2 regions of the Dysosmobacter acutus genome follow, and region 1 is predicted to be linked to the other one. Evidence: a T-box and tRNA genes for the amino acid it is inferred to sense, from the RefSeq annotation. Region 1 holds a T-box; the other holds one or more tRNA genes.

The links. The T-box of region 1 lies ahead of KQI82_RS02275 (glycine--tRNA ligase). A T-box ahead of a tRNA ligase gene usually reads a tRNA of that ligase, here a tRNA-Gly.
Region 2: it encodes a tRNA-Gly, which carries the amino acid that the T-box ahead of KQI82_RS02275 (glycine--tRNA ligase) is inferred to sense. The anticodon was not compared.

The regions. Positions count from the first base shown of each region.
Region 1 is NZ_JAHLQN010000001.1:480,270-495,022, reverse strand. It holds gene KQI82_RS02330 (S-layer homology domain-containing protein) at 51-1,265, shown strand; gene KQI82_RS02325 (S-layer homology domain-containing protein) at 1,331-2,518, shown strand; gene aspS (aspartate--tRNA ligase) at 2,563-4,338, shown strand; gene KQI82_RS02315 (hypothetical protein) at 4,362-4,508, opposite strand; gene KQI82_RS02310 (helix-turn-helix domain-containing protein) at 4,598-4,819, shown strand; gene KQI82_RS02305 (glycoside hydrolase family 3 N-terminal domain-containing protein) at 5,121-6,287, shown strand; gene KQI82_RS02300 (hypothetical protein) at 6,392-7,255, shown strand; gene KQI82_RS02295 (alanyl-tRNA editing protein) at 7,307-8,470, shown strand; gene KQI82_RS02290 (helix-turn-helix domain-containing protein) at 8,526-8,771, opposite strand; gene KQI82_RS02285 (hypothetical protein) at 8,869-9,030, shown strand; gene KQI82_RS15845 (LTA synthase family protein) at 9,048-10,886, opposite strand; gene KQI82_RS02275 (glycine--tRNA ligase) at 11,117-12,535, opposite strand; T-box leader at 12,621-12,835, opposite strand; gene KQI82_RS02270 (hypothetical protein) at 13,028-13,720, shown strand; gene KQI82_RS02265 (hypothetical protein) at 13,848-14,753, opposite strand, start outside.
Region 2 is NZ_JAHLQN010000001.1:2,668,417-2,683,169, forward strand. It holds gene KQI82_RS12985 (complement resistance protein TraT) at 1-755, opposite strand, end outside; tRNA gene KQI82_RS12990 (tRNA-Lys) at 897-972, opposite strand; tRNA gene KQI82_RS12995 (tRNA-Gln) at 1,012-1,086, opposite strand; tRNA gene KQI82_RS13000 (tRNA-His) at 1,139-1,215, opposite strand; tRNA gene KQI82_RS13005 (tRNA-Arg) at 1,274-1,350, opposite strand; tRNA gene KQI82_RS13010 (tRNA-Gly) at 1,361-1,435, opposite strand; gene KQI82_RS13015 (Smr/MutS family protein) at 1,553-1,927, opposite strand; tRNA gene KQI82_RS13020 (tRNA-Ser) at 2,094-2,182, shown strand; gene KQI82_RS13025 (helix-turn-helix transcriptional regulator) at 2,549-3,400, shown strand; gene KQI82_RS13030 (zinc ribbon domain-containing protein) at 3,459-3,719, shown strand; gene KQI82_RS13035 (DUF3788 domain-containing protein) at 3,751-4,176, shown strand; gene KQI82_RS13040 (superoxide dismutase) at 4,284-4,937, shown strand; gene KQI82_RS13045 (site-specific DNA-methyltransferase) at 5,190-7,112, shown strand; gene KQI82_RS13050 (DEAD/DEAH box helicase) at 7,125-9,443, shown strand; gene KQI82_RS13055 (hypothetical protein) at 9,476-9,727, shown strand; gene KQI82_RS13060 (nucleotidyltransferase domain-containing protein) at 9,908-10,546, shown strand; gene KQI82_RS13065 (VOC family protein) at 10,579-11,112, shown strand; gene KQI82_RS13070 (SPL family radical SAM protein) at 11,116-11,985, shown strand; gene KQI82_RS13075 (diguanylate cyclase domain-containing protein) at 12,043-14,753, opposite strand, start outside.

The sequences.
Region 1 (14,753 bases):
TTCCGTATAGTATTATTGAGGTACTATATTACGATACGGAGAGTGATTTTATGAAAAAAGCACGTCTCACCGCGTTGATTCTGGCCCTTGTCCTTGCCATGAGCACGGTCAGCGCCTTTGCCTATTCCTCCAATGCGCTGCTGCCCAGGCAGAAGTCCTATGACAAGCCCTTTGCCGACGTGAAGGGCACCTGGTGCGAGTCCTACGTCCAGACGGTCTATGAGGCCGGGCTGATGCAGGGCAAAACCGCCTCTTCTTTTGACTCCCGCAGTCAGCTGACCAACGGCCAGATCGTGGTCATCTGTGCCCGGCTCCACAAGCTGCTCTCCGGCGGAGGCGACACCTGGGCCGCGGGGGAAACCTGGTACGCCCCCTATTACGACTACTTTGCCAGCGTGACCTACGGCGGATACTACACCGCCGCGGAGCTGAAGTCCGACCTCTATCCGCCGGAGGAGCCCTGTCCCCGGTACGCCTTTGTCTGGGCCCTGAGCGAGGCGCTCAGCAGCGCGGATGTGACGCTGCCCACGCTGAACCAGGTTTCCGTCCTGCCCGACACGATAGACCCGGACATCCTGAGCTTTTACAACGCGGGAATCGTCAACGGCAAAGACAAGTACGGCTCTTTCGATGAATTCGGCACCCTGACCCGTGGGGAGGCCGCCGCCATGCTGGCCCGGATCATCGACCCGGCCCAGCGCCTCACCTTCACACTGACGGCCTTTGACCTCTCCAGGGATGTGTTGGGCGTAAAGGGCGACACGGTGCTGGCCACGGTGCAGGACCTCAGCTACACCGCGGATCAGATTGCCTACGGCCTGGTCAACAACCTGATTGTGATGAAGCTGAGCGATGGCGTTCTTCCTCCCATGTCCATCGTTGCCGGGGAGTACGTCTGCTACGAGGCTTCCCTGACGCTGCTGGCCCGGCAGAAAGGCATCAGCCTCAGCACGGAGGAAATAAACGCGGCCAAAGAGGACGGGCGGCTGATGGCCGGCTATATGGGCGTCAGCCAGGCCGGCTGGGCCCAGGAGAACCAGGATTACCTGCTTTTGAGCGCGCTGAGCCAGTACTACTATGACCATTACGCCGCCTCGGCGGACGACATCAGTTATTTGGACCGTCTGCAGGCGGATCTCACCGCGCTGGAGGACTCGCTCACCGCTCAGTACACCGACGCGCTGAAGTCCCTGAGTGCAAGCGCGGTCTACCAGCGGGCGGCCGAGTCTCCCCTGCGCTACCTGTACAGCTATTTATTTGAGTGAGAACCTGACTCCGGGATACTTTTGCGGTGGAGAACCCCCGCGCCGCCAGTATAAAGGAGGGCTTTATGAAGCGGCTGAGCGCTCTTCTCATCATGCTGCTTTTGCTGCTGGGCACGGTCCCAGCCCCGGCCGCGGAGCAGTCCTGTCTGGTACCCCGGGGCCGCCCCTATGAAAACACCTTTTCCGACGTTCCCGACGGGCTCTGGTGCGCCCCTTATGTCCGCACCGTCTACGAGACCCGCCTCATGGAGGGCTTCACCCAGGACCGCTTCCTCCCGGGCGGCAATCTGACCAACGCACAGATCACCGTCGTCGCAGCCCGGCTCTACGACCTGCTCACCGGCGGCGATGGGGAGATTCCCGCCCCGGCGGATGGGGAGTCCTGGTACCGCGGCGCCTACGACCTGCTGGCGGATGCCGGTGTGCTGGCGCAAAACACCCCGGGTGAGCAGCATACCGGGCTTCTGTGGTACGATTTTCAGGCCGCGGATCCCTGCTTCCGCTTCTTTTTCGCGGCAGTGCTGTCCGCCACGGTCCGGGCCGCAGGCGCGGAGCTGCCCGCCCTCAATGAGGTGGAGCGGATCTATGACCTCACCGGCGAAGAAGAGGACTTTCCGGACATCCTGCGTTTTTATAACGCGGGCATCCTCAATGGCTGTGACCGCTACGGCGGCCTGCACGGCTCCAGCCGCCTGACCCGGGGCGAGGCCAGCGCCATGCTGAGCCGGATCGTCGACCCGGCTCAGCGCCTCACCTTCACCCTGCCTGGCTTGGACCTGTGCGCCGACGTGCTGTGCCTTGCGCCGGACAGCCCGGTGCTGACGGTGGGCGGCGAATCCTTTACCGCCCAGCAGTTTGCCTACGACCTGTGCCTGGGCCTGTCCCAGTCGGCCCGGCCGGAGGACGGCCTGGACTTTGGGGTGATACGCATGAAGCGCACCGTGGCGATCTCCCGGCTGGGCCGGGAGCAGGGACTCACCCCGGACAGCAGCGCTGAATATCTGCTGGAACACTGGGACGGCTATCTGGGGCTGAGCCGTTCCGCCTGGCAGTGGCAGGCGGAGCGCGACAGCTATTACGTCCCTTTGCTCCGCGCCTACGCCGAACGCTATGGGGACAAGCTTTACCTTGCAAAACTGGAGTCCGACCTGGACGCGCAATGTGCCCAGCTGACGGTAGGGTTCTCCGCCCAGTTTGAAGCGCTTGACTTGGACGCGCTCTATCAGCGGGCCAAAGAGCTGAACATTGGATAAACCGGCATTCAAATTGATTTACCAAACAGAAAGGAACTTTTGTTATGATGCAATCCAGAACCCATACCTGCGCCGAGCTGCGCCTTGGCGACGCGGGCAGGCAGGTGAAGATCGTCGGCTGGCTGGAAAACGTCCGTGAGGTGGGCGCGGAGCTGGCCTTTGCCGTGGTCCGCGACTTCTACGGCACCACCCAGGTGGTGGCCGAAAGCGCCGAGATGGTCAAAGAGCTCCACGCCATCAACAAGGAGTCCACCATCAGCGTGGAGGGCACGGTCCGGGAGCGCTCCAGCAAGAATGCAAAGCTGTCCACCGGCGAGATCGAGGTGGTGCCGGAGAAGATCGAAATCCTGGGCCGCTGCCGCTACAACGAGCTGCCCTTCCAGATCAACCACAGCCGTCAGGCCGATGAGGCGGTGCGCCTGAAATACCGCTATCTGGACCTGAGGAACCCGGAGGTGAAGAAGAACATCATCCTCCGCTGCCAGGTGGTGGCCGCGCTGCGCAAGGCCATGACCGACCATGGGTTTCTGGAGATCACCACCCCCATCCTGACCGCCTCCTCGCCGGAGGGCGCCCGGGACTACCTGGTGCCCGCCCGCAACCACCCCGGCAAGTTCTACGCCCTGCCCCAGGCGCCCCAGCAGTTTAAGCAGCTGCTGATGACCTCCGGCTTTGACCGCTACTTCCAGATCGCCCCCTGCTTCCGGGACGAGGACGCCCGGGCGGACCGCTCGCCGGGCGAGTTCTACCAGCTGGACATGGAGATGGCCTTCGCCACCCAGGACGACGTGTTCGCCGTCTGCGAGGACGTGCTGCCCCCCATCTTCGCCGAGTACGGGCTCTATAACCGGGCCTCCGCCGCGCCCTTTGTCCGCATCCCCTACACCGAGGCCATGGAGAAATACGGCTCCGACAAGCCGGACCTGCGCATCGACCTTCAGGTGCGGGATGTGACCTCCGTCTTGGGCGGCTGTGGCTTCGAGCCCTTCGCGAACGGCCTGGTGAAGGCCGTGGTGGTCAGCGATTTCAAGGAGACCCGCAAGTTCATCGACAAGACCCTTGCGGCCGTGGAGACCCAGTCCGGCGGCAAGGCCTACTGGTTCCGCCTGGATGAAAGCGGCGAGTTAGTGGGCGGCATCTCTAAGTTCGTCGCCCCCATCCGTGAGCAGGTGGTGTCCGCCCTGGGCCTGAAGGCCGGGGATTTCGTGGCCCTCTCCGCCGGCAAGCGGGACGCGGCGCTGAAGACCGCCGGCGTGCTGGTCAAGACCTTAGGCGCCGCCGTACCCGGCCATATGGACAAGGAGCAGTACAGCTTCTGCTGGATCGTGGACTTCCCCATGTACGAGATCGGCGACGAGTCCGGCGAGCTGGAGTTCTGCCACAATCCGTTCTCCATGCCCTCCGGCGGTCTGGATGTGCTCTTAAAGGCGGAGGCGGGAAAGGTCGATCCCCTGTCCATCACCGCCGACCAGTACGATCTGGTCTGCAACGGCGTGGAGCTCTCCTCCGGCGCGGTGCGCAACCACGACCCGGAGATCATGATCAAGGCCTTTGAGCTGGTGCGCCTGGGCGAGGACGACGTGAAGGCCAAGTTCCCCGCCATGTACAACGCCTTCTGCTACGGCGCGCCGCCCCACGCGGGCATCGCCCCCGGCGTGGACCGCATGGTCATGCTGCTTGCGGGCGAGGACTCCATCCGGGAGATCATCCCCTTCCCCATGAACAAGAACGCCCAGGATGTGATGATGAGCGCGCCCTCCGAGGTCAGCCAAAAGCAGCTCCAAGAGCTGCACATCGCGCTGGTGAAGACAGAAGAATAAGCAGACAAAAAAGAGAGGCCGGATTAAATCCGGTCTCTCTCTTCTTCTGTCAGCTCCACGGCCTCTGACAAAACCGCGTCTTCGCACCGCTTCTGCGCCTCGATCAACATGCGGATCGCCTGTTCAGATGAATACATAAGGTCCAGGTATAGCTTTTTGTAATCCGGCATACAATCACCTCCGATTGAATTATACGCATATTCTGCGTACAATTCAATACTCAGATTTTGCGTAAGCTATTATCTGTACAGGTGATTATATGAACTTAAGGATTCGCGATTTACGTGAAGATCATGATAAAACCCAAGCGGATTTGGCTGAGTATCTGGGCTGCAGCCAGCAGACCTATTCCCGATATGAAAACGGGAAGGTTCAGCCAACACCGGAGACTTTGGAAAAGCTTGCCTTATACTTTGGCACCAGTGTGGACTATCTCCTGGGTCTGACCGACGATCCCAGGCCTTATCCAAGAAAACGGTAAAAGACCGGACGCAAGTCCGGTCTCTTCTTTTTCCGTGAGGCTCTCTTGGTGGAATGGGTAAAACTGGAGGCCATACGCAAGGGAGCAGAGCGGCAGCGCAGCGGGTAGCGGGAAGAGAGGGCAAAAGCGGATCGTGCGGTTCTTTTCTCCCTTGTACCGGCTGCGGCACGCTCTCTCTTTTCTTGCAAGAGAGAAAAGAGAAAATGTGGGGCGCATTCATACCCATGACGGTTCCCTTTTTTCCTCCGTTGTGGTAGACTACTCTCAGAACCATCCGGCCAGGCCGGAGCAAGGAGGCCCTATGAACCGTCCTTTCCGCGCCGCTCTTGCGGCACTGTGTCTGATCGCCTGCGCCGGCTGCGGGACAAACGGCGCCGTCTCCGCCCCGCCGCCCCAGTCCTCCGCCTCTGCTTCAGAGGAGTCGCCCCCTCCCCCGCCGCCCACGCCGGAGGAGATAGAGGAGCGGCAATTGGAGGAGCTTCTCTCCTCCATGACCCTGGAGGAACAGGTGGGCCAGCTCTTTTTCGTCCGCTGCCCCGCATCGGACGCCGTGGAGGATGTGTCCGCCTGCCATCTGGGCGGCTACCTTCTCTTTGGCCGGGATTTTCAGGACAAGACCGCGGGCGACGTGGTCCAAACCGTCGCCTCCTATCAGGACGCGGCCCGGATTCCCCTGCTCATCGGCGTGGACGAGGAGGGCGGCACCGTGGTGCGCGTCAGTTCCAACCCCCATCTGCGCTCTTCTAAGTTTCCCTCCCCCCAAAAGCTCTATGCTTCCGGCGGCATGGAGGCCGTGACGGCCGGCACCCGCGAAAAGGACCTGCTGCTCTCCGCCCTTGGGATCAATGTGAACTTCTCCCCAGTGGCCGACGTATCCTTAAACCCCGGCGACTTCATCCATGACCGCTCCTTCGGTCAGGACGCTCCGGCCACGGCGGACTACGTGGCCGCGGTGGTCTCCCAGATGCGCTCCGACGGTATGGGCAGCGTCTTAAAGCACTTCCCCGGCTACGGGAACAACGTGGACACCCACACCGGCATCGCCGTGGATCAGCGGCCTCTGGAGGCTTTCCGGAACTCTGACTTTCTGCCCTTCTCCTCCGGCTTTGACGCCGGTGCGGGAGCTGTGCTGGTGAGCCACAACATCGTCACCTGTCTGGACGAAACCCTGCCCGCCTCGCTGTCCCCCGCCGTGCACCAGGCCCTGCGGGACCTGGGCTTCACGGGCGTGGCCATGACCGACGATCTGGCCATGGAGGCGGTGGCCGCCTACTCCCCCGGCGGCGCCGTGGCGGTGATGGCCCTTCAGGCGGGGAACGACATGGTGGTGACCACCGACTACCGGACCCAGATTCCCAAGGTCATTGAGGCGGTGGAGCGGGGCGAGCTGGACCGCTCGGCGGTGGAGGATGCCTGCCGCCGGGTGCTGCAATGGAAGCTTTCCCTTGGGCTTTTGAACTTTACCTGAAGCGCATCCGTCTAAAGTGTATGGCGTGCTTTTTGGAAGAGGCGCGCCGGATCGGAAAAGGAGTTTTGCCGTCGTTGGACGGCGCCGGAACAAGGAGGTTTTGCATGAAAGAAAAGCTTCTGCGCACTTGTCTTGTGCTGATGGCCGCTCTGGCCCTGCTCACCACCACCGCCCTTGCGGACATGGGGCCCAAGCCTCAGCTGCGGGTCCGTGTGGAGAATCCTCCGCAGGGGCTCTACTACCTGGATTTGATAGCCGAGGGCGGTTTGGACAGAACCCACCCCAATCTCTCTGACGAGGACCGTGCAGAGTTGGACGAGGGTCTGCTCCAGTCCCTTTTGGACGCGGTGCCCGACGGGTACCACGCCTGCCTTGCCCAAGGCACCATAGCGCCCATGTGGGGTGATCTCACCGCCCGGGAGGATGGCGTCCACTTTTTCAATTATGTGGGCGTACCCGCCGCCTACCGCATCCTCATCGTCACTGAAAGCGGCGAGAGCTGGGTCACCGGCCCCCTGACCCGCCCGGTGCTTCAGTCCTCCGTCTCCGTGGACTGGGCGGACAAATCCGTCTCCACGCCGCCGGTGTGGCTGGCCTACGTCCTTCAGTTCCTTGCCACCTTCCTCCCCACACTGGTTATCGAGGGTGTGGTGCTGCTCCTCTTTGGCCTTTCCTCAAAGAAGAACTGGAGGGTCTTTCTGCTGGTCAACCTGCTGACCCAGATCGGCGTGTTCTGCTCCCTGGGCCTCACCGCGCTGCGGGAGGGCGTGGGACTTGGCTACTATCTGCTGTTTATCCTTGTGGAGGTGGCGGTGCTCACGGTGGAGGCGCTGCTCTACCGCCGCTTCCTCACCGGGACCTCCCGGGGCCGGGCCACCGCCTACGGCGTCACGGCCAACCTCTGCTCCGCCGCCGTGGGCTGGCTGCTGGCCTATCCGGTCTGGAACGTACTCTCCGCCCTGTGCTGAGTTGTTCCAACATTTCGCCCCATGCAGGGGCTGCTGAAAGGATCGTTCGCCATGGAAACCGAAAAGCTGTATTACTCCGACCCCTTCCTTTGCCGCTTCACCGCCTCCGTCCTCTCCTGTGAGGCGTCAAAGGGCGGCTTTGCCGTCACGCTGGACCGCACCGCCTTCTACCCCGAGGGAGGGGGCCAGCCGGCGGATCACGGCATCCTGGGCACAGCCTCCGTCACGGACGTCCACGAAAGGGACGGCGTGATCGTCCACACTGTCGGCAGCCCCCTCCCGGTGGGAGGCAGCGTGGAGGGCGCGGTGGACTGGGAATGCCGCTTTGACCACATGCAGCAGCATTCCGGCGAGCACATCATCAGCGGTATTCTCTGCGGCCTGTACCACTGCGACAACGTGGGCTTCCACCTGGGCGCCGACACGGTCACCATCGACTACAACACGGATATGACCTGGGAGCAGGTGCTGGAGGCAGAGCGCAGAGCCAACGAGGTGATCTGGGCCGACGAGGCGGTGGAGATCGCCTACCCCTCTCCCAAGGAGCTCAGCGCCCTGGATTACCGCTCCAAAAAGGAGCTGACGGGCCAGGTGCGGATCGTCTCCTTCCCGGAGGCAGACTGCTGCGCCTGCTGCGGCACCCATGTGCTCCGCGCCGGGCAGGTGGGCCTCATCAAGGTCCTCTCCTGCCAGAAGTTCCGCCAGGGCGTCCGGCTGGAGATTCTCTGCGGCCGGCGGGCCCTGCGCTACCTGAGTGCGGTCTTTGAGCAGAACCGGGCGGTGGCCCAGGCCACCTCCGCCAAGCCCACGGAGACCGCCGCCGCGGTGGAGCGCCTCCTTGGTGAGCTCTCCGACGCCAAGGCCCGGACGGCCCATCTGGAGGAGAGCGTGTTCGCCTCCCTGGCCGACCAGCACCGGGGCGCGGGCGACGTGGTGCTCTGGGAGGAACCCATGAGGCCCGACGCGGTGCGCCGCCTCTGCGACGCCGTGGCCCAGACCTGCGGAGGCCGCTGTATGGTTTTCTCCGGCGAGGGGGAGCGCTACGCCTACGCCATCCTCTCCCCCGGCAGGGACATCCGGGAGTTTGTCAAGTCCCTCAACAGCGCCCTTCAGGGTCGGGGCGGCGGGCGGGACGGCTTCGCCCAGGGCAGCTTGGCCGCCGGGCGGAAGGCAATCGAAGCTTTCCTGGCCCAGGACGCGCTCTCCCGCGGCTGATCAAACAAAAAGGCGCCGGTGTGGTTTCACACCGGCGCCTTTCTCTTCTATTTTCTCATGGCGCCTCGTAGATCAACAATTCCTCTACCCTGCACTCCATGACGTAGCAGATCCTTGCCAGAATATCCAGGTCGATTTTGGATATGTCGCCCCGGTACCACTTGTCCACCACTTCAAAACGTGTGTGGATTGAATTGGCCAATTCATTTCTGGTCATGCCCCGCTGATCCATCAGCTGGTTCAGCCGCAGGGAGATTTTTCCGTACTGGCGGATGGACAAAATCGTTTGATTTTTCGTCATTATATCACCTCAAGTTTACCCTATCTATAAAGTAACCAATTGACAATTCCTCTTTACATAGTTACTATAGATATAGTAGTATATGGAGGTGATTTACATGGATTCTTATCGCCAGCAATATTACCATCTCCTGCACTGTATGGCCAAGGCCACAAGCGCGATGGACAAAGGCGACCTGATCCAGGCCAGGGAAGTGCTGATTCAGGCGCAGCAGGAGGCGGAAAGCCGGGTATTGAACGAACTACCGGAAGAGAGTTGAGCTCTTCCGGTAGTTTTTTACACGCCGCCGTAGGCAAAGTGCCCGGCCCAGTAATACTCCAGGCTGCGGAAGGTCTTCAGCGCCTCCTCTTCCCCGGGAGACAGACCGCCGCGCACCTCGCCGTCGGCATCAATATACTTTTCCACAGAGGTGATGACCGGCAGCACCTGACGCACCTGCTCCGTGGCCTGGAGGTAGGCGCTGCCCAGGTAGCCGCACTGATGAAAGACCTCGTTCATCAAAAAGCAGGAGGAGAGCTCCGGTCCCGGACCCTGGAAGGGCCGGTCCAGCAGCTCTTTGGCCGCGTCGTTGGCCCAGATCAGGTAGGAGGCGCCGTAGTAGTTCCGAAACCCCTCGTCCGTGGCCACGTCCAGGTTGACGCCCAACTCATTGTAGGCGGAGTTTCCGTCTCCCAGCCAGGGCTTGTGGTCGCCATAGAGCACCAGCACCACCGGTCGCTCTTCCCGCCGGAGCTGATCCACAAAGTCCATCAGGTGACGGATGGTATCCTCCACGGAGCCAAGGTAGTTATCCAGGATGTTGGCTGTTTCCCCGGAGTAGCGGCCGTCGGTGTAGTGGTTTCCCCGCCAGACGCTCTGGGTGTCGTAGGGCCCGTGGCCCTGATAGGTGACGTTGAAGGAGAAGTAGGGACTGTCGGTCCGGTTTTCCCGGTAGAGGGCCAAAATCTCCGGCAGCAGCAGCTGATCCGCCGCGATGGCCTCGGAGAGATGGCTGTAGTGGTTTTCGTAGAAGTAGTAGCCGGGGATGCCAAGGTAGCGGTTCACATTCCGGCGGTTGTAGAACCACTCATAGCTGGAGTGGCTGCCCTCCGCCGTGTAACCCTGTTCCCTCAGATACCATGCGTGGGAGTTTGTGTTGGCGCGTAAGTTTGGCAGCGTGCAAAGCCCCGTGAGAAAGCACCGCTCCGTGTCAACCGTGCCGCCGGCAAAGATGTTGGTAATCAAAGACCCTGCCACGCCCTCCTGCTCCAGGGCATGGTAGTCGTCGTAAAGGGAGAAATCCACCCCCTCGATGCCCAGTGTGGAAAAGTCGGCAAAGGCCTCCAGCTGGATGGTGATGAGGTCCACCGCCTCCTTGATGGGCTGATCCTCATACTGCGCCAGCAGCGCGGCCGTGGCCGCCTCGTCATATCCCTCCGGCGGCTTGATCTGACCGGTGGTCATGCTGTGGAGGAAGGGGTATATAAACCCCTTGGAGAGATAGACCTGGGTGGAGCTCCACTGGTTGATGAGCTCCGTATTGGCGGTGCGGACCTTGTAAGTGACGTTGTCGCCGTAGGCCCCCCTCAGCGGGATGCAGGCAAGGACGGCCGCAAGCGAAAGGGGCAGACGAACCTTTGCCGGAGGACGGCCCCGGGCAATGAAAAAGAGAACCGCCGTCCCCGCCAGGGCGCAGGCGATGCCAAACCATATCCGCCCGTCCGGAGAGAGGTCATAGCCCGCGGTCCGGGTGATGCCCGCCGCCTCCCGGATGTAGCGCAGATCGTCAAACATCAGCGGGTCGTCCCGGAACAGCAGGAGAAAATAGTTGGCAACGGAGGCGCCTAACGTCACAATGGCCGAGAGTAAAAAGGACAGATATGCCCGCCCGATCACAAGATAGAGGATCAGGGCCAGCGCCGTCACCGGGATGATGTTCAGCGCCGCGATCCGCCAATTGGCAAAGTAGCTGAGAAACAGGCGGTCGGGGTAGTCCCCATATGCGAAGAGCAGGGACAGCGCCCCCAGGCAAACCCCGGACGCCAGCACCCACAGAACATTCCACGCCCAGAACCCAATCCGTTTTCCCCCATTGAGTCCGGCGCCGCTTTTTTGAAATAACCAGCATGTTTTCACTTAGGAAACCCTCTTTTTGAAACTCCGCGGGGATAACCGCGTACAAAAATCCTATTGTGACATCATACCCGTTTTCCCGGGGAAAAACAAGGGGATGCTGTATTTTTACACCGCGCCGCCCGTATATCCGCCTTCTCCACGGCGTTTCACATGCAAAAACCGGTTCTCCGCCCGAAAAAAGGACCGCCCCAAAAAGGGGCGGTCCTTTCGATTCATACGTTCGTCCGGCCTCAATAGGCAAGCTTCTCGTCCAGATAGGCCTTCAGCTTGTCGATGGGCAGCCGCACCTGCTCCATGGTGTCCCGGTCCCGGACGGTGACGCAGTGGTCGGCGGGGGTCTTCTCGTCGCCCACGGTCTGGAAGTCCACCGTGATGCAGTAGGGGGTGCCGATCTCGTCCTCCCGGCGGTAGCGCTTGCCGATGGAGCCGGTGTCGTCGTAGTCCACCATATAGTATTTGCTCAGCTCGCGCTGAATCTCCTGGGCCTTCTCGCCAAGCTTCTTAGAAAGGGGCAGCACCGCCGCCTTGAAGGGAGCCAGGGCCGGGTGGAAATGCATCACCACGCGGCTGTCGTTCTTCTCCACGTCCACGATCTCCTCGTCGTAGGCCTCCACCAAAAAGGCAAGGGTCATGCGGTCCGCGCCCAAGGAGGGCTCGATGACATAGGGGATATAGCGCTCGTTTTTCTCCTGATCAAAGTAGGTCAGATCCTGGCCGGAATGCTCCTGATGCTGCCGGAGGTCATAGTTGGTCCGGTCCGCCACGCCCCAGAGCTCGCCCCAGCCGAAGGGGAACTTATACTCAAAGTCGGTGGTGGCCTTGGAGTAGAAGCTCAGCTCCTCCTTCTCATGGTCCCGCAGCCGCAGGTTCTCCTCCCGGACGCCCAGGTCCTTCAGCCACTGGTGGCAGTAGCTGCGCCAGTAGGAGAACCACTCCAGGTCCGTGTCGGGCTTGCAGAAGAACTCCAGCTCCATCTGCTCAAACTCCCGGATGCGGAAGATGAAGTTGCCAGGAGTGATCTCGTTGCGGAAGCTCTTGCCGATCTGGCACACGCCGAAGGGCAGCTTGCGGCGGGTGGTGCGGGCGATGGCCGGGAAGTTGACAAAGATTCCCTGGGCGGTCTCAGGCCGCAGATACACCTCGTTGGCCGTGTCCTCGGTGACGCCCTGGTGGGTCTTGAACATCAGGTTGAACTTGCGGATGTCGGTGAAGTCGGACTTGCCGCAGCCGGGGCAGGGAATCTGCTTTTCCCGGATATAGGCCACCAGCGCCTCGCCGTCCATGGCCTCCACGTTCACATTGTCAATGCCCTGCCCGGCGTTGTAGGCCTCCACCAGCTTGTCGGCGCGGTGGCGCATCTTGCAGGCCTTGCAGTCGATAAGGGGGTCGTTGAAGGTGGCCACATGGCCGGAAGCAACCCACACCTCGGGATTCATCAAAATGGCGGAGTCCAGTCCCACGTTGTAGGGGTTCTCCTGGACGAACTTCTTCCACCAGGCCCGCTTCACGTTGTTCTTCAGCTCCACGCCCAGGGGGCCGTAGTCCCAGCTGTTGGCAAGGCCGCCGTAAATCTCGCTGCCCGGAAAGACAAAGCCCCGGCTTTTGCACAGCGCCACAATTTTTTCCATAGTCTTGCTGTCGTTGTTCATGTTCTTCTCTCCTTTTCATCCCTTGTTGTGATTCCCATTCGCCGCCCGCTTCATTCCCGCAAAAAAACGCCCTGAGCCGGAATCGGCTCAGGGCGAACTGTATGCAGTCCGTGGTTCCACCTGAATTTACGTTTGCACGTACACTTAAACCCGGTAACGGCGGGGGCCGGCCGCGCCTGCTCTCCGCTTGGGCGCCGCAGCTCCGGGACGCCTTCTCCCTCTCCCGGCAAGGGCTTGCACCAGCCGCCCTCTCTCTGGACCCAGGAAATCGGGGATACTCCTTCCCTTCATCGCAGTTTGATATTGGGTGTACTGTACCACGTTTTTCCACATCTGTCAAGGGAAAGTGAGCAGTCCACTTTCCTTGTACGTCGCCGTCCGGTACACTGTCCATTGAAAAACAGCAGCCCGCATGATAAACTACATCCAACAACAGCCGTGTGATAAACCGGAATTCAGTGCGCGGAAGCATTTTCTAAGGGGGGAAAGGGTATGAAGCTGTATCTCACAAAAAGACAAAAACCGGCTTTACTGATTCTAAGCCTCTTTGCCGTGTATATATGCCTGTCCATCCTGCTTGGCTTCCCATTGGGCTTTGGCAAAATGATGGCTCGTGGTGCGGCAAGGGAGTATTGCAGTATCGTCTACCCACAGGCAACGCTTGGAAAGACCGTATTTAATCCCGTCAGCAGCTCCTATGAGACCCTGGTCCATTTGGGAGAGGAGCGGCTCTATATCCACACCAACCCCAATCAAGATACGGTCGGCGACCCGTCCCGAGAGGAGTTGTTTTTAGAGGAAACCGGAGTATCAGAGGTTATCTCCAAACTACACCGTACCTATGTTCAAGGACGGTACTATCGATTTCTCTCCTACGCCGTCTATTGGAATCATAACGACCCAATGACCCCTCTCACAAGTCTGCGCTTTGATTATGGGGACTATGAAAGTCCATCTCTTCCCAGTGAGGAACAAATAAAGGAACTCATCTCCCCCATAGCACTTGACTGCATCACTCAAGTAGAGAAGCTGCTCCCTTTGGACAACGTCTATCTCCTGTACTACCACCCTGATTTTAAACCTGACAAACGGGGTATGACGTGGAGAAGTATGAACATACCCCTGGATAACAGTACGCCACGAACGAAGGAGCTTTTGGATACAGCGGAACTTAAATTGACCTAATCCCCTTCTTTATCTGACAGATTCCAAGGTTCAGGGACAGTCTCACCAATGAGACTGTCCCTGCTGTTTTGAAAAAGCCGTACCATCAAGAAAAAAGAGAGCCGCGCGAGAGGGATCAAGCTCCACATCATCCATCCACATCTTCCCAGACAGGGCGGACACTCCAGCCCTCGGGAGTTTGGATCGTAAGCACTGCAAGGGTTCCATCCTCAAGACAGGTAAACCAGACGGCGCCTCCGGCGGCGCCCGCCAGGCCGTCGTGGCCAAAGAGGTCCGCCCGGTTTTCGTCGTACTGATTTTCATGGATGCAGGCCAGCAGGGATTCCGTCACGATGCTGTCATACTCATCCAAAAAGTCCTTCGCCGTCTCCACCGTGGCGGTTCCGTCGGCCGTCGTCACCTTTGCGGGCCAGCAGATCATCTCTGCCACGTCCAGGCGGCGGCCGTCCTCAATGGCCCGGACAAATTCCGCGTAAAACTCCTGGGCCGTCTGCTCCTCCATGCCAGTCTGCCCATAGAAGAGGTCCTCCTCCGCCAGCTCCCCTGTCTCCTCCGCCCGGGGCACGGCCGCCAGCCGGGCCAGCTCCTCTCTGTCCCGGTCCAGAAGGGAGAAGTCGATCCCATCCGCCAGCGCCTCCAGCTCCCCGGCGGTGAGTCCGTCGTCACCGCCGGCAAGGACGTTCAGAGTGACAAAGCTGTCCCTCAGCTCCGCCAGGACCAGCGCCTTTCCCGGTCCGATGCCCAGACGCACCTCTTGTCCGCAGGAGGCGGTATAGCCCCACTCCCGGTAGGCCGACACATCTCCCACCGCCAGCATCACGTCGGTAAAGCTCCCCCTGACGCAGCGCATGAACTGATAGCTTAAAATGCCGAATCCTTCCACATACGCCTCCCCGTCATAGTGGAAGGTTCCGTCCTCGTAGATATATGTGCTGAAGGGCGTGTGGGACTCCGCAAGGAAGGCGCCGCCCGCCTTTGAAAAGAGGTCCTCCCGGCTCATCACATCCTGTATCCCCGTGTGCAGGACAAGGCC
Region 2 (14,753 bases), 2.2 Mb from region 1:
TCCATCTGGCGGGCGATCCCTTCTATAGACTCCTTCAGCGCTCCGGCGTAATCTGCTCCTCCCCAGCGGGCGCTGTTGTCCGCCGGTAGCTCCCTTAGAAATACCTCCCCCTCCATGTGGGACAGGTACTTGTTCCCGCCTATGACATGGCCGCAGCCGCCCCGCACCTCTGGCTCCCAGCCGCTTTCATACGCCTTGATAACCTCTTCAAAGAAGTCTTTTCCCTTTCCCTGGGATATCTCTTCTAAGAACGCGCGGTTTTTCCCGCTTCCGCCCGCGGCATAGCCGCTCCCCCACTCCGCAGCCCGTTTGATGAGGTCTATGCACTCGCCGGCAGAAAACTCCGGGTGGTTCCTGACTCTCCAGACCGCCGCCCGCACCGCGCGCTCTGTGCCAAAGGGATTGCTCCACACAGGATAGCCGGACAGGTTCAGTATGGATTCGCACTCGCCGCTGTGCGGGCAGGATACGCCTGCCATTCTACTGACATCATACAGGCCACGCACCTGCTTTGCAAGTGCATTTCGTGCGCTGGATTCGATTTTATGAATCCACTTTTCATTTTTCCGTAAGTCCTCATAAATTTCTTCTGCCGCTCCGGCGGCCCGATCTCCAATTTCTTTCAGCGTTTCCCAATAAGTCGTCTCCGACGGCCGCCGCATCAGCCTGCCGAAGAATGTGTCTCGGTTCACGCGGCTCCAATATTCGCCGCTGCCCAAAATTGCTCCGTTCTCGCCTGTGGCCTCCCTGCTCATCCGCACGCCCTCCTAAAAATGTTCTCATAAGGGGCGTGCAACCGATAGGAGTTGAACGCTTTCGCGCAACAACTTATCGGACCTTCCAATTCATACAAAAAAAGCCTCAGGCTGTCATTGGACAACCTGAGGCTTTTTCGATGGTGACCCAGCGGAGACTCGAACTCCGGACCCATTGCTTAAAAGGCAATTGCTCTGCCAACTGAGCTACTGGGTCATCTCTTGACGCATCTGAAAACGCTTCCTGAAAAGGTATTGGCTGGGATGGCTGGATTCGAACCAGCGAGTGAGGGAGTCAAAGTCCCTTGCCTTACCACTTGGCTACACCCCAATATGAGGAGTGAGCAGGGGACCGGGATTTCTCCCGATCCCCATTCTCGGTCTGGGGTGGGTAAAGGGACTCGAACCCTCGACACCCGGAACCACAATCCGGTGCTCTAACCAACTGAGCTACACCCACCACATATACGAAATTTCACACGGGAAGCGGCTGATTGATCTATATTCCAGAGAGGAAATGGTACGCCAGAAGGGATTCGAACCCCTGGCCTACTGCTTAGAAGGCAGTTGCTCTATCCAACTGAGCTACTGGCGCAAATGGAATTTGGAGCAGGTGACGAGAATCGAACTCGCATCCCCAGCTTGGAAGGCTGGTGCCCTGACCATTGTGCTACACCTGCATGCGCCCTCCGAAGAAATCGTCAGCTTTGTAAGGATACCACGAAACAGCTTTCCTGTCAAGGAGAAATCCGATTTTTTCAGGGGTAAATTGGGAAAACACGCGCCGCACGACGACGCTATAATACAATAAAGGTCACCCCATTGTTGTAACGGTCCAAGTCCCGGTCCTGCCGCAGCTCCGCGCAGCGGAGAAAGGCATCGCGCGTGGCCGCATCAAAAATGGAGAACGTTTCACCGGGGATGTAGGCGCGGATTTCCCCTTTCCCGTACATCTCCTCCAGCCGCCGGCGGACCGCCGTCCGGATCTTTCCCCCGGTTCCGGAGGACCCGTAGCCGTGGATAACCTTCAAAATCGGCGCATGGATGGTCCTGGCTGTCTGAATCTCCAGCGTCAGCTTCCGCATGGCCTGGTCCACGTAAGGCATACCAATCTCCAGGTTGGTCTGGCGCATGGACGCCATATCGCTCATCCCCCTTTCACCTTTCTGCAAACTCCAATCTGGCCATTTTGCCCTCTGCTGTATCAAATTCAACTTGCCAGAAGGGAAAAAATGTGGCATAATACCAGAGTCGGCTCTGCTTAAAGATGTACGATTTATTGTAACAGCTCTTTTGTCCTTTTACCAGCCTCTATTCTGGGTGAAGAGAAAAAATTATGCAGCGGTATCGAAGTGGTCATAACGGGGCTGACTCGAAATCAGTTTGGGAGCAATCCCACGTGGGTTCGAATCCCACCCGCTGCGCCAGCTCAGAAACATCCCTTTTGGCACGAATCCCCGCCTGCCGGCGAGGCTTCTTAGCCGAACGGGGTGTTTCTTTGCTTTCGGGGCGGACCCACTCTGCTGGGCTCCGCCCCGATGGGGACATGGGATGCGGATATCGATTTTACCCAGTAGCGCCGCATCGGGTTAAAATCCGTCCCCATTCAAAAATCCCGTCCATGGGACAGGATTTTTTTATTTCACTCCCTTGCCGAAGGGAGCGTTTTTTATTTTCAATCCCGCCTCTTCTGCGGTCTGTGGTATACTGTACTCATATAGGACATTGGGGGGATTTTTCTGAAAAACGACCGGCTTTTCCAGATTTTATATCTGCTGCTGAACCAGGGCACGCTGAGCGCGCCGGAGCTTGCCCGCACGCTGGAGGTCTCCGTGCGCACGGTTTACCGGGACGTGGAGGCCCTCTCCATGGCGGGAGTGCCGGTGTACGCTTCCCCCGGCAAGGGCGGCGGCATCTCGCTGCTGCCCGGATATACATTTGATAAGCGGCTTCTTTCCGACGAGGAGCAGAACCAGCTTCTGTTTGCCGTTCAGAGCCTGCAGGCGGCGGACCAAACTGTGAATGTGCTGCTGGACAAGCTGGCCTCCGCCTTTCAAAAGAGCAGCCAGAACTGGATTGAAGTGGACTTCTCGCGCTGGGGGCTGCGCCGGAAAGATACCGCCCGGTTTGAGCTGCTGAAAAATGCCATATTGGGCCGGCAGGTGCTGGATTTGACCTACTGCGGCGCCTCCGGTCAGATTACCCGGCGCAGCGTCCATCCCCTGAAGCTGATCTACAAGGACAAGCACTGGTATCTGCAGGCCTTCTGCCTCCGTGCCGACGGCTTCCGGCTGTTCAAGGTGGGGCGCATCCTCAATCTTGCGCCTGTGGGCGAGGTGTTTTCCCACGATTATACAGCGGAGCTTCCGCCTGTTGAACTGGAGCCTCCGCCCGTCTCTTCCGTGCCCCTCAGGCTCCGTTTTTCTCAGAGCGCCGCCTTTCGGGTGTACGACGAATTTGACCGGGAAAGCATTGAAGTTCAGCCCGACGGCACTTTGCTGGTGGACGTCAGCTATCCCCTGGACGGCTGGGTCGTGAGCTATCTCTTTTCTTTCGGAACAGACGTGGACCTCCTGGAGCCGGCATGGCTGAGGGACCAGCTGGCCGACTATGCGGAAAAAATTGCCGCACACCACAGAACATGACAGACAGTTGTCAGCTTTTGCGTGATAGAATCGGAACATCAAACGAAAGGAGACAGCTATGGATCAGAAATTTTGTCAGAGTTGCGGAATGCCCATGGAGAATGCGCTGTATGGCACGGAGGCTGACGGCGCCAAGAGCAAAGAGTACTGCAAGTACTGTTATGAGAGGGGCCGCTTTACCTTTGAGGGCAGTATGGAGGAGATGATCGAGCTCTGCGTGCGGCCCATGGTGGAAAGCAATCCCGGCATGAGCGGCCAGCAGGCCCGGCAGATGATGGGCCGGTTTCTGCCGACCCTGAAGCGCTGGCAGGGCAGGTAGCCTGGCCCCGGCAGGCAAACAGGAGAAGCGCATGGATTGGAACACGCTCTACCCCAAAAATACTCATCCCACCCTCCCGGAGCTCTCCGCCTATGTGGACAGCCCTCTGTGGGAGCAGCTGCTTGGCCACCTGAAAACCGCATACGGAGTCGTCCCAAGGCTGGAGCACAGTGTCTGCTCCGGCGCTCCGGGATGGAATCTCAAATATAAAAAAGGCGGCCGCGCCCTCTGCACCCTTTATCCGGCCCAGGGCCGCTACACCTGCCTGGTGTCCATTGGGGGCAGGGAGTCCGTGGAGGCGGAGGCGCTGCTGTGCGCCTGCACGGACTATGTGCGGACACTCTATGAAAAAACGAGGCTCTTTCAGGGTGGGCGCTGGCTCATGATCGACGTCACCACGCCGGAGATTCTGGAGGATGTCAAGGCTCTGATCGCTCTGCGGATGAAAAAGCGGTAAGCGGCTCATTTGCGCCATGTACCGCCTCCCCAGCCCCAGCACACACAAACAACCCCCTTTGGCATAGAATGCTGTATCTATGGCCCTTGTACCAAAGGAGGTGAACAATGGACCAGTACTACCCCTTTGAAGTAGTCTCCCTTCCTTACAGTTATGTCTCCATAATGCCTTGCTGTGACGCGAATACCCTTTACTTCCACCACGACCAGTTCTATGCCAATGAGGTCTACCGGCTCAACCGTCTGGTGGAGCGGCACCGTCTGACCCATCTCTCTTTGGAGGAGCTGCTCACCCAGGATATCAACCTGCCCACCGCCCACGCAAACCGCCTGAGAGACGCAGCCGGCTCTGTTTATAACCACCAGTTCTATTTTGATGGTCTGAACGGTGCCAGCGTTGCGTCCCCCTCCGGGTTTTTGACCCAGCAGCTCTCCGCCTCCTACGGCACTGTGCCGAACTTCGTACGGCTGCTGACCGAAGCGGCCCAGAGCCTCCCCGGCTCCGGGTGGGTGTGGCTTGTGACCGAGTCCAACGGCAATCTGCACATAGCCATCACACGGGACAACGAGACCGTGGACCTCAATTTTATCAGCCCCATCTTTGTGATGGATCTCTGGGAGCACGCCTATCTTCCGGTCCACCAGTTTGACATCGCCCAGTATGTCCGTGCTTATCTCTCCCGTCTGGATTGGGAAAAGGCGGAGCAGCGCTATGCCCACGCCCAGGAAAGAAGTCAGCCGAAACAGAGCTTTTTTCAGTGATTAACGGCTCCGGGGCCACTCCCCCGGAGCCGCTTTGCGTCTTTTCTCTATCCCATCCGGGCGAGGTTTCAGTTGAAGACCGGCCGATTTTGTAGTATAGTAAAGAAGAATATTCCCGCGGTTTTTCCAACCGGCCATTCCCCGGCCGGGACAAGCCGGTCACAGCGCCGGTCAGGCGGGGCAGACTTGGCGGGTTTTATTTTGAGGCAAAATTATCAGAGGGTCCGGATACAGAACAATGGAGGATTGTACATGCTGAGCAAAGCGGAAAAAGACTATGTAATCGACCTGATCGAATCCGGGGCGGAGCTTCCCGAGGACTTCCGCTACAAGCTTTTCCCGGTGGAGCAAAAGGAGTATGAGCTGGCCTATGCCGGCAAGATGCGCAAGGAGGACCTGCTTGCAAATGACGACGGCTCCTTTCCTGTGCCTTTGCAGGTGGAGAAGGTCTTCAACGGCCCGGACCACCCCGCGCCCCGGGATGGCTGGAACAATCTGATCGTATTCGGCGATAATCTCCAGCTCCTGAAGACCATCTACAAAAATGAAGACCCCCTCATCAAAGACAGGCTCAAGGGCCAGGTCAAGCTGATCTACATCGACCCGCCGTTTGCCACCTCCGACGACTTCCAGAGCCGGGATGGGGCCAAGGCCTATACGGACAAGAAAAAGGGGTCTGAGTTCATCGAATACGTCCGTAAGCGGCTGATTTTGATGCGGGAGATTCTCTCGGATGAGGGCAGTATCTTCGTCCATCTGGACTGGAAAAAGGCCCATTACATCAAAGTGGTGTTGGATGAGGTGTTCGGCGAGACCAACTTCGTCAACGAGATCGTTTGGCATTACCCCGACAATTTCCAGGGTAATGTGCGGGGGTTTGCCAACAACCACAACGTGATCTTCTGGTACGCCAAAACCTCCCGCTATACCTCCAACAAGGTGATGATTCCCCTGGACAAAACTACCAAGCGGGATAAGCGCATCTGGTCCGCGGAAGAGAAAAAGCTGGTCTCTGCCCGGGACGATTCCGGTAAGCTGATCTACGAGGACTTTTCGGAGAAGAAGGCCGACGACGTTTGGGACATCGGCCAGAGCTCCACCACCAAGCAGAGCAGTTCGGAGTTTATCGACTACCCCACCCAGAAGCCGGAGGAGCTGCTGCGCCGCATCGTGCTGGCCGCCTCTGACGAGGGCGACATTGTGCTTGACTGCTTTGCCGGCTCCGGCACCTTGGCGGCCGTGGCGGAAAAGCTGAACCGCCGGTGGGTGCTGTGCGACATCGGCAAGCTCTCCCACTTCACCTGCCAGCGGCGGATTCTGGAGATTGGAAAGTCCAGGAGCCTGACCAGTCACGCCAAGACTACGCCGCCCTATAAGCATCCGGCCCGCAGCTTCCTCACCTGCTCCTTAGGCGCCTATGACCTGAAGGCGGCGCTGGACATGGAGTTCGGCAAGTACAAGGAGTTTGTATCGGGCCTTTTCAACATCGACTTAAAGCCGCACCGGATCGGCGGATATGCCTTTGACGGGAAAAAAGACGGCGACCCGGTGGTCATCTTTGACTATAACCAGTACAGCGACTCCAACATTGACGACGCCTTTTTGGAAAACATCAGCAGCCACTTAGGCGGCAGAATGGGCGGGAGCCGGGTCTACATTGTCGCCCCCTCCACCCACCTGGACTACATCACCGACTACGAGGAGGTGGACGGCGTCCGGTACTACTTCCTCAAAATCCCCTACCAGACCATCCGGGAGCTGCACCAGAAGGAGTTTCGGAAATTCCGCCAGCCCCGCTCCAAAACCGCCGTCAACGCCGTGGACGAGTCCATCGGATTTTCCTTCAACCGCACGCCATCCGCGGAGCGTGACATCACGGTGACGGAGGATCAGATCACCATTGCCATCCGCTCCTTTTCCTCCGATGAGCCCCGCTCCGCCAAAACCGACGAGGAAAAAGCTCTTTCCGGCTTTGATCTGCTCTCGGCCGTGTTCATCGACAAGCGCTACAACGGCAGCGAGTTCATTATGACGGACTCTGTTTTCCCCGACGAGATGGAGCGCGGGGGCGATCAGCTTCTGATCCGCCTCAGCCGGTCCGGCGCCGGGGCGCGCATGATGATCGTCTACACGGATATCTTCGGCAACGATCTTTCTGAGAGCGTTGCGCTGTAAGGAAGGAACGCAATGAAAGAAGTGAAATCCTTTAAACAGTCGGAGCTGGTCCTGCGGGTCCGCACCGTCTATGATACCACCAGGCTGGACCTGGATGCCTGGCTCCCCTTTATCCGGCGGCTGTGCAGCAACCGCCCCTATCAGGAGGAGGCCATCCGGCTGGCCATCCTCTACCTGGCCACAGGCAGCTACGGCTCCTTAGGCGATCTGGCCCGGGAGAACTTCCGCGTCAACACCTGCATTCAGGAAAAGTATCTCTCCCTGAATGACTTCCTGGATTCGCTCCAGATGCGGGACAAGCTCTACGCCACCATCGACCTGGCCACGGGCACCGGAAAATCCTATGTGATGTATGGAATCGCCCAGATCGCCCTGGGATTGGGGCTGGTGGACCGGGTGCTGGTGCTGTGCCCCTCCCTGACTATTGAATCCGCTCTGACGGAGAAGTTTGAAGCCCTCAGCGGCGACGAGGGGCTCAAGGCGCTGATCCCCGAGGAGGCCGTTATCAAAAACCCAAGCATTGTGTCGGCGAACGAGACCGTCAAAAAGGGGGCCCTCTGCGTGGAGAACATCCACGCCGTCTATGAGGCCACCGGCTCCTCCATCCATGACAGCTTTGCCGGCAAGGGCCGGCGCACCCTTGTTTTAAACGACGAGGCCCACCATCTCTTCAACAAGCCCTCCGGCAAAACCGCGGAAAGCACCGGCATTAAAAAGTGGAAGGCGTTCCTGCTGGATCCTCAGTACGACTTCCGCTACCTCCTTGGTTTTACCGGCACCGCCTACATTGACGACGAATACTTCCCCGACGTCATCTACCGCTACTCCCTGCGCCAGGCCATGGAGGACCGCATCATCAAGAATGTGGACTATGTCAGGGAGGACGACAGCAAAGGCGACTACGAGCGGTTCCAGAAGATCTACCAGAACCACCTGGACAATGTTCAGCTCTACCCTCTGGTCAAGCCCATCTCCATCCTTGTGACCCGGGATATCGCCCACGCCAAACGGCTCCACGAGGACTTTCTTTCCTTCCTCTCCAAGCAGGAAAACAAACCCAAAGAGGCGGTGGAGGGCAAGGTGCTGATCGTCACCTCCGCCCGGGAGCACAAGGCAAATGTCCGGAAGCTGAAATACGTGGACCAGCGCACGGATCAGACCGAGTGGATCATCTCTGTATCCATGCTGACCGAGGGCTGGGATGTGAAAAACGTCTTCCAGATCGTCCCGTGGGAGGACCGGGCGTTTAACTCCAGGCTCCTCATCGCCCAGGTGCTGGGCCGTGGCCTGCGGGTGCCTCCGGAGCAATTTCAAACCTGGCCCAGGGTCATTGTCTTCAACCACAAAGCCTGGAGCAGCAAGATCAAAAAGCTTGTGAACGAGGTGCTGGAGGTGGAGGCCCGGGTCAGCAGCGACGTGCTGAGCTCCGGCGAGCGGAGCAAGTACCACTTCACCGTCCGGAACATCGACTACTCCACCAAGCAGATCGAGGTGCCCAAAAAGAGCGATTCGGACTCCGTGGATTTCACCAGACTGCTGAGCGAGGGCATTGTCCTGGAATCCCAGTCCGTGGTGGTGGAAAAGGGCACCACTTATGAGACCGTATTTAGCGGCAGCTCCCACGAGCGCAACTATGCCATCCGAAACGTCACCTGGACCATCGGCGAGGTGGTTGACAAGCTTTACGATGAGTTCAAAATGCGGGAGTGGGAGGGCAAGACGCTGCGCTTGGGCGACGAGGAGTACACCCAAAACCGCTTGCCGCCCCGGGAGGTTATTGAGCGGATCATCCGGCTGTCCATGGAAAAGAGGGGAAACCGGGGCGATGTGCTGGTGGAGAAAAACGCCCATAAGATTCTCTCCGCCTTTACGCCGCTGCTGCGGAAAAAGTCCAAATCCGTGGTCTCCAAGTCCGTGGCCGGCAGCATCCGGGACATCTCCACCGCCAGTCTGCGCAAGCAGTCCGCCAGCGTGGGCATGCTGCGCCAGGACAGGACCGTCTACCTGACAAACAACTGGGAAAACGAGATCACCGACGAGGAGCAGCGCGCTGTGATTGATGAGGTCCTGGACGACGAGACCTTCCCCGTGTCCGCCTACCGCAGGGACATCGACTACTGCCTTTTCAAAACCCCCGTCACCACCGTGCTGGCCTATTCCAAGCCGGAGCGGCAATTTGTGGACCGTCTGCTGAAGCGGGAAAACGCGGCCCTTCTCACCGCCTGGGTCAAGTCCCGGGACCGGAACTTCTATGAGATCGAATACAGCTCTCCGGGAAATCCAAGACCAGAAAGTACTACCACGGCCAGTTCAACCCGGATTTCTTCCTGAAAACGGAACGGGACAACATTACCTACTATCTGGTGGTGGAGACCAAGATGGATCGGGACGACAGCTCGGAGAATAAGGCCAAATACCGTTACGCCCTCCAGCACTTTGAGGAGCTGAACCGGCGCATGGAGGAGTTGGGAGAGCCGGAGCGGTATATTTTCCACTTCCTCTCCCCCAACGGATACGCCGCCTTCTTCGATCACCTGCGCAGCGGAAGCCTCCTGGAGGGCCGCTTCCGCTGCGAATTGGAGAACCTGCTGGAGGTTTCCGACGAAACGGACTGATCCGATTTTGATCGATTGTCTTTGGCCCTTGATTCTTCCGGACAGCTTTCCTCTGTCAAACCAATCCATGCGGCTGTAAGGCGCCTGAATCCCCGCGCCGCTGAAGGCCGCTGAATGAACGCGTCTCCGCCGGGCGGCGCGTTCTCTCTTTTTTACCAAATCATTTAAACGGAGGTCCCCATGAAACAGTGGATCGATCAATACTGTGCCGCCGTGAAAGCCGCCTTTCCCTGTCGGATCGTCTGCATCGGCCTCCAGGGCAGCTGGGGACGGGGAGAGGCTACCGCGTCAAGCGACATTGACATGGTGCTGATTCTTGACCGCATGGATGCCGGGGACATGCTCCGCTACCGGCAGGCCGTGGCCGCCCTTCCCCGCCGGGAGCTGCTGTGCGGCTTTGTGGGCGGAAACGAGGAGCTTCTTGGCTGGGAGGCGGGAGACCTCTGCTCCCTCTATCTGGACACCACCCCCCTCTTAGGGGATTTGGCGTTCCTTCGCGGCCGGATCGACGCGGACGCCCTGCGGCGCGGCGTGCTGTCCGGGGCCTGCGCCATCTATCACGCCTGCGCCCACAATCTCATACATGCGCAGAGCGTACAGCATCTGGCCGCGGTGCAGAAATCCGCTTTTTTCACCCTCCGCCTCCACCATTGCCTGAAGACCGGACAGCTGATCCGCCGCCGAAGTCAGCTGCTTGAACTGCTCTCCCCGGAGGAGCGGCTCCTGCTTGAGACCCCGCCAGACCGGTTGGAGGAGCTCTCAGCCAGACTGATCACGTGGAGCGGCGGTCTGATCCGCTCCGCGCGCCACACGGGCTGAAGTCCATACACGCCCCCGGCAAAACCGGGAACATGCGTGCAAAAACAATCGTTTACGCCATCTCAAAAGAGAAAGGACTAACCCCCATGACCTATCAATGCACCCTCCTTGCCGTGGAGGATCTGGAAAAATCCAAGGAGTTTTACTGCGGCCTGTTGGGGATGACGGTCACCGCCGATTTCGGCGCCAATGTGACGCTTTCCAACCGTCTGACTCTTCAGACAATGGGCACGTGGCGGGAGTTCCTACGGGGCCGGGATATCCTGACCGGCCACAACGCCGGGGAGCTCTATTTTGAGGAGGAGGAGTTCGACCGCTTTCTGCTCCGCCTCCAGCCCTGTCCCAACTATGTCCATCCGCCCCACGAACACGCCTGGGGCCAGCGGGTGGTGCGCATCTATGACCCGGACCGGAATATTGTGGAGGTGGGCGAGCCTCTGTCCGCTGTGGCCCGCCGCTTTCTGGACTCCGGCATGTGTGTCGGTCAGGTCGCTGAGCGGATGGATGTGCCGCCGGACTATGTCCGCCGTCTGATCGCGCCGCTCCCGGACCGTCAGGCGGAGTAGGCTATGCACGATTTACAGGCCAAAGCCATCCTCTCAGCGGGCAACGGGATGAACCTCTACCGGGGCTGTACCCACGGCTGCATCTACTGCGACTCCCGCAGCGCATGCTATCAGATGGACCACGACTTTGAGGACGTGGCCGTGAAGCGGAACGCCCCGGAGCTGTTGGAGGCCGCGCTTCGCCGCAAGCGCAGCCGCTGCATGATCGCCACCGGCGCCATGTCCGACCCCTATCTGCCGCTGGAGAAAACGGAGCGGCTGACCCGTCGCTGCCTTGAACTGATCGACCGGTATGACTTCGGTGCCACGCTGCTCACCAAATCGGACCTGGTTCTGCGGGATCTGGACCTGCTGCGCAGCATCCAGTCCAAGACCAAATGCGTGGTTCAGATGACGCTGACCACCTGCGATGAAGCCTTGTGCAGCATCGTGGAGCCCCGCGTTTGCACCACGTCCAGGCGGGTGGAGGTTCTTTTTCGGCTGCAGGACGAGGGAATTCCCACCGTGGTGTGGCTGTGCCCCTTCCTCCCGTTTTTAAACGACACGGAGGAAAATCTCCGCGGCCTTCTGGAGCGCTGCTTTGAGGCCCGGGTGGTGGGGATCGTGTGCTTCGGCATGGGTCTCACGCTGCGCTCCGGAAACCGGGAGTACTTTTACAGCAGGCTGGACGCCGACTTTCCCGGTCTGCGGCAGCGCTATGAACGCGCCTTCGGCAACAGCTATTTCTGCCCCAGTCCCCGCCACGACCCTTTGATGCGGCTTTTCCACGCGGAGTGCGCTGTACGCGGCGTGCTCCACACACCGCAGAGCGTCTTTCAATACCTCCGCCGCTTTGAGGATAAGCGGGAGCAATCCCAGACGCGGCTTTTTTGAGTCTGATTTCCACCCGGCAAAAAAGAGGGAGGACAAAGTCCTCCCTCTTTTTCATATTTATTTTTTCTCCCGCTCGCCCAGGCGGTCCATGGCCCGCTTGCGCATCAGAAACACATACAGCAGTTTGGACAAAAACGCCAGCATATTGATCTGCTCCTGGGTCCAGAGCCGGTGTAGGGCGCAGTCGTCAAACCCCACAAATCCGCGGAATTCTCCGTTTTCAATAACGGCGCACTGCAGCACGGAGAAAACACCCTGTCTCCCCAGCTCCTCCCGCTGGCCCTTCGGCAGCTTCTTGATATCCGGACAGTAAAACACGCCGCCCTCGGTGAAGTTGTCCCGATAGTCTGAATCCCCCTCCACATAGGGGTAGTTTTGCAGCTGTTCCTTCTCCGGGTGGATTCCCTCGTTGCACCATTCATATGTATTGCAGCAGTGGAGCCCATCGCCGATACTATCAAAAATATACACCCTGCTCACATTAAACGTCCGGCCCACCGTCTCAAGGATGGAATTCACCGCACCGTCCAAGTCGGCGGCGTTGTACAGCTTCTCAAACGCGCCTGAGATCAGGCGGTCCAGGTTGACGCCGGAGTATCCCTCCGAATCGATGCGGGTGCGGGCCGCCAGAGGCTCATGGACGCCAGGCCATGTCGGCATGGCGTCGCTGTATTCCTGCCAGCAGTTTTTCCCCGCGGCCTTTGCTCGGTAAAGCGCCTGATCGGCATGGCCGAAAAGTGTGTCAAAGTCCTCGCCGTCTCCGGGAAAATAGGCGATTCCAATGCTGTAGGACAGCCGGACATCCCTGGTCTCCTCCTGCATCAGGGAACGGATGGAATCGATGATCTTCTGGGCCCGGGTCTGGGCCACCTCCTTGGAGGGAAGGGAGGGCATAAAGGCCAAAAATTCGTCTCCGCCGATGCGGGCCAGCACATCTCCCTCCCGGAACAGCCCTGTGACCCGCTCGGCCATCCGGGCCAGCACCGCATCGCCGAACATGTGGCCAAACCGGTCGTTGACCTGCTTAAAATCGTCCACATCGATGATCAGCATGGCCGAGCTGTCCGTGGGCTCGCTGTGGTCAATGCACCACTCCACCCGTTTGCGGCCGGCCTCTTTGTTGTAGAGCTTGGTCAGCGTGTCCCGTTCCGCCCGGTCCATCAGCTTTTGGGTTGCCCGCTTCTCATTGTCGATATCGGTCAGAACGCCCACCACCTTGACCGGGTGATGCTTGGCATCCAGCTGTGTGGTGGCCCGAACCCGGCACCAGCGGTACCGTCCGTTGGCCTCGGCAAAGCGCAGCTCCGCCTGAATGTACCCCTCTCCGGAACAGGCCGCCTGAACCAGATTGGATATCTGCTGGGCGTCGTCGGGGTGGATGTGGGAGACCACAGGCAGCATTCGGCTGGCGTCCCGGGTGATGGGCTGGTAGCCAAAGCGCTTCTCCCAGTTGGAGGAGACCATCAGGCTGTCGGTGGCCACATCCCATTCAAAGATGATGTCGTTGCTCTGGTTGAGAATGATCTCATGGCGCTCCAGCGAAAGCCTCAGCTCCTCCTGGTACTGCTTGGATTTGGTGATGTCCAGCAAGATGGAGTAAAAGCATTCATTGCCATCCTCGTCCACCGCAAGCAGGCAGTGGTCCAAAACCCAGATCAGCGACCCGTCCTTCCGCACCAGCCGGTATTCGCCCTTATAGACCCTGCCGCTGTTGAGCTGCCCTTTCACCTGGGCGGCCATGGGTTCCCGGTCAGGCTCGTACAACAGCTCCATGTAGCGGTTATGGAACCGGTCCGCAAGCTCCTCATTCGTATATCCCACCAGATCCAAGAGCCCCTGGTTGAAGTGGAGCAGCGTGAACCACTTGTCATTTTCACACTGGTAGATGCCCTCCAGCAGGGAGTCGTAGATCTGATTCTGGGTGAATCTTATCTGGGTGTGGTCGCTCCGGCTTCCTTCCGCCCTGCGCCAGATAATCAGTCCCTTGCGCTGACGGGGGCTGTTCAGGTCCACCCGGACCAGCGTCGCCTCATACCAGTCGTAGCTCCCGGTGAGGCGGTTGAAAACCCGGTACTTTCTGGTCCGTTTCATTCTCCCCTCTGTAAAGAACTCCCGGCCATAGGGCCCAAGAATCTCCAGCACCATATCCCGGTCGTCGGGGTGTACCGCCGATTGGGCAAAGGCGCTGATGGAATCCTCAAACTGGGCGCCGGAGCGCAGTGAGGCAAAACTGTCGTCCGCAAGATACACCACATGATAGACGCCTGTGTTGAAATCCACCTCCATCACCGTGGACCCAAGATACCGCAGCAGGGAAAAATACTTCAGCTGCCCCTGCTCCAGCGTGTTGATCTCCGTGGTGAACTGATGTCCCTTCGGCGAGGCCATCATACCCCCCGAGGTCTCGGCGGGCCGGCCGTCGGCATATTCCCGGGAAAGCCGGGCAAAGGCGGCCTGGGCATTTTTAAAGCATTCCAGCAGACGCGGCGAAAACGCGCCGCATTCGCCGTTGATGATCATGGTAAAGGCCTGGGCCGGGGGAATGGCCTTTTTATAGACCCGGTCCGTGGTCAGCGCGTCATAGCAGTCGGCAATAGCCACCACCTGAGCACAGATGGGGATGCTGTCGCCCTTCAGCCCGTCCGGATAGCCCCTGCCGTCCCAGCGCTCATGGTGGTAGCGGCAGATGTTGTAGGCGTACCTGAGGTATTCCCTGTCCTGCATCCGGTCCAGACCGGCCAGAATCTCGCAGCCTTTGGTGGTGTGGG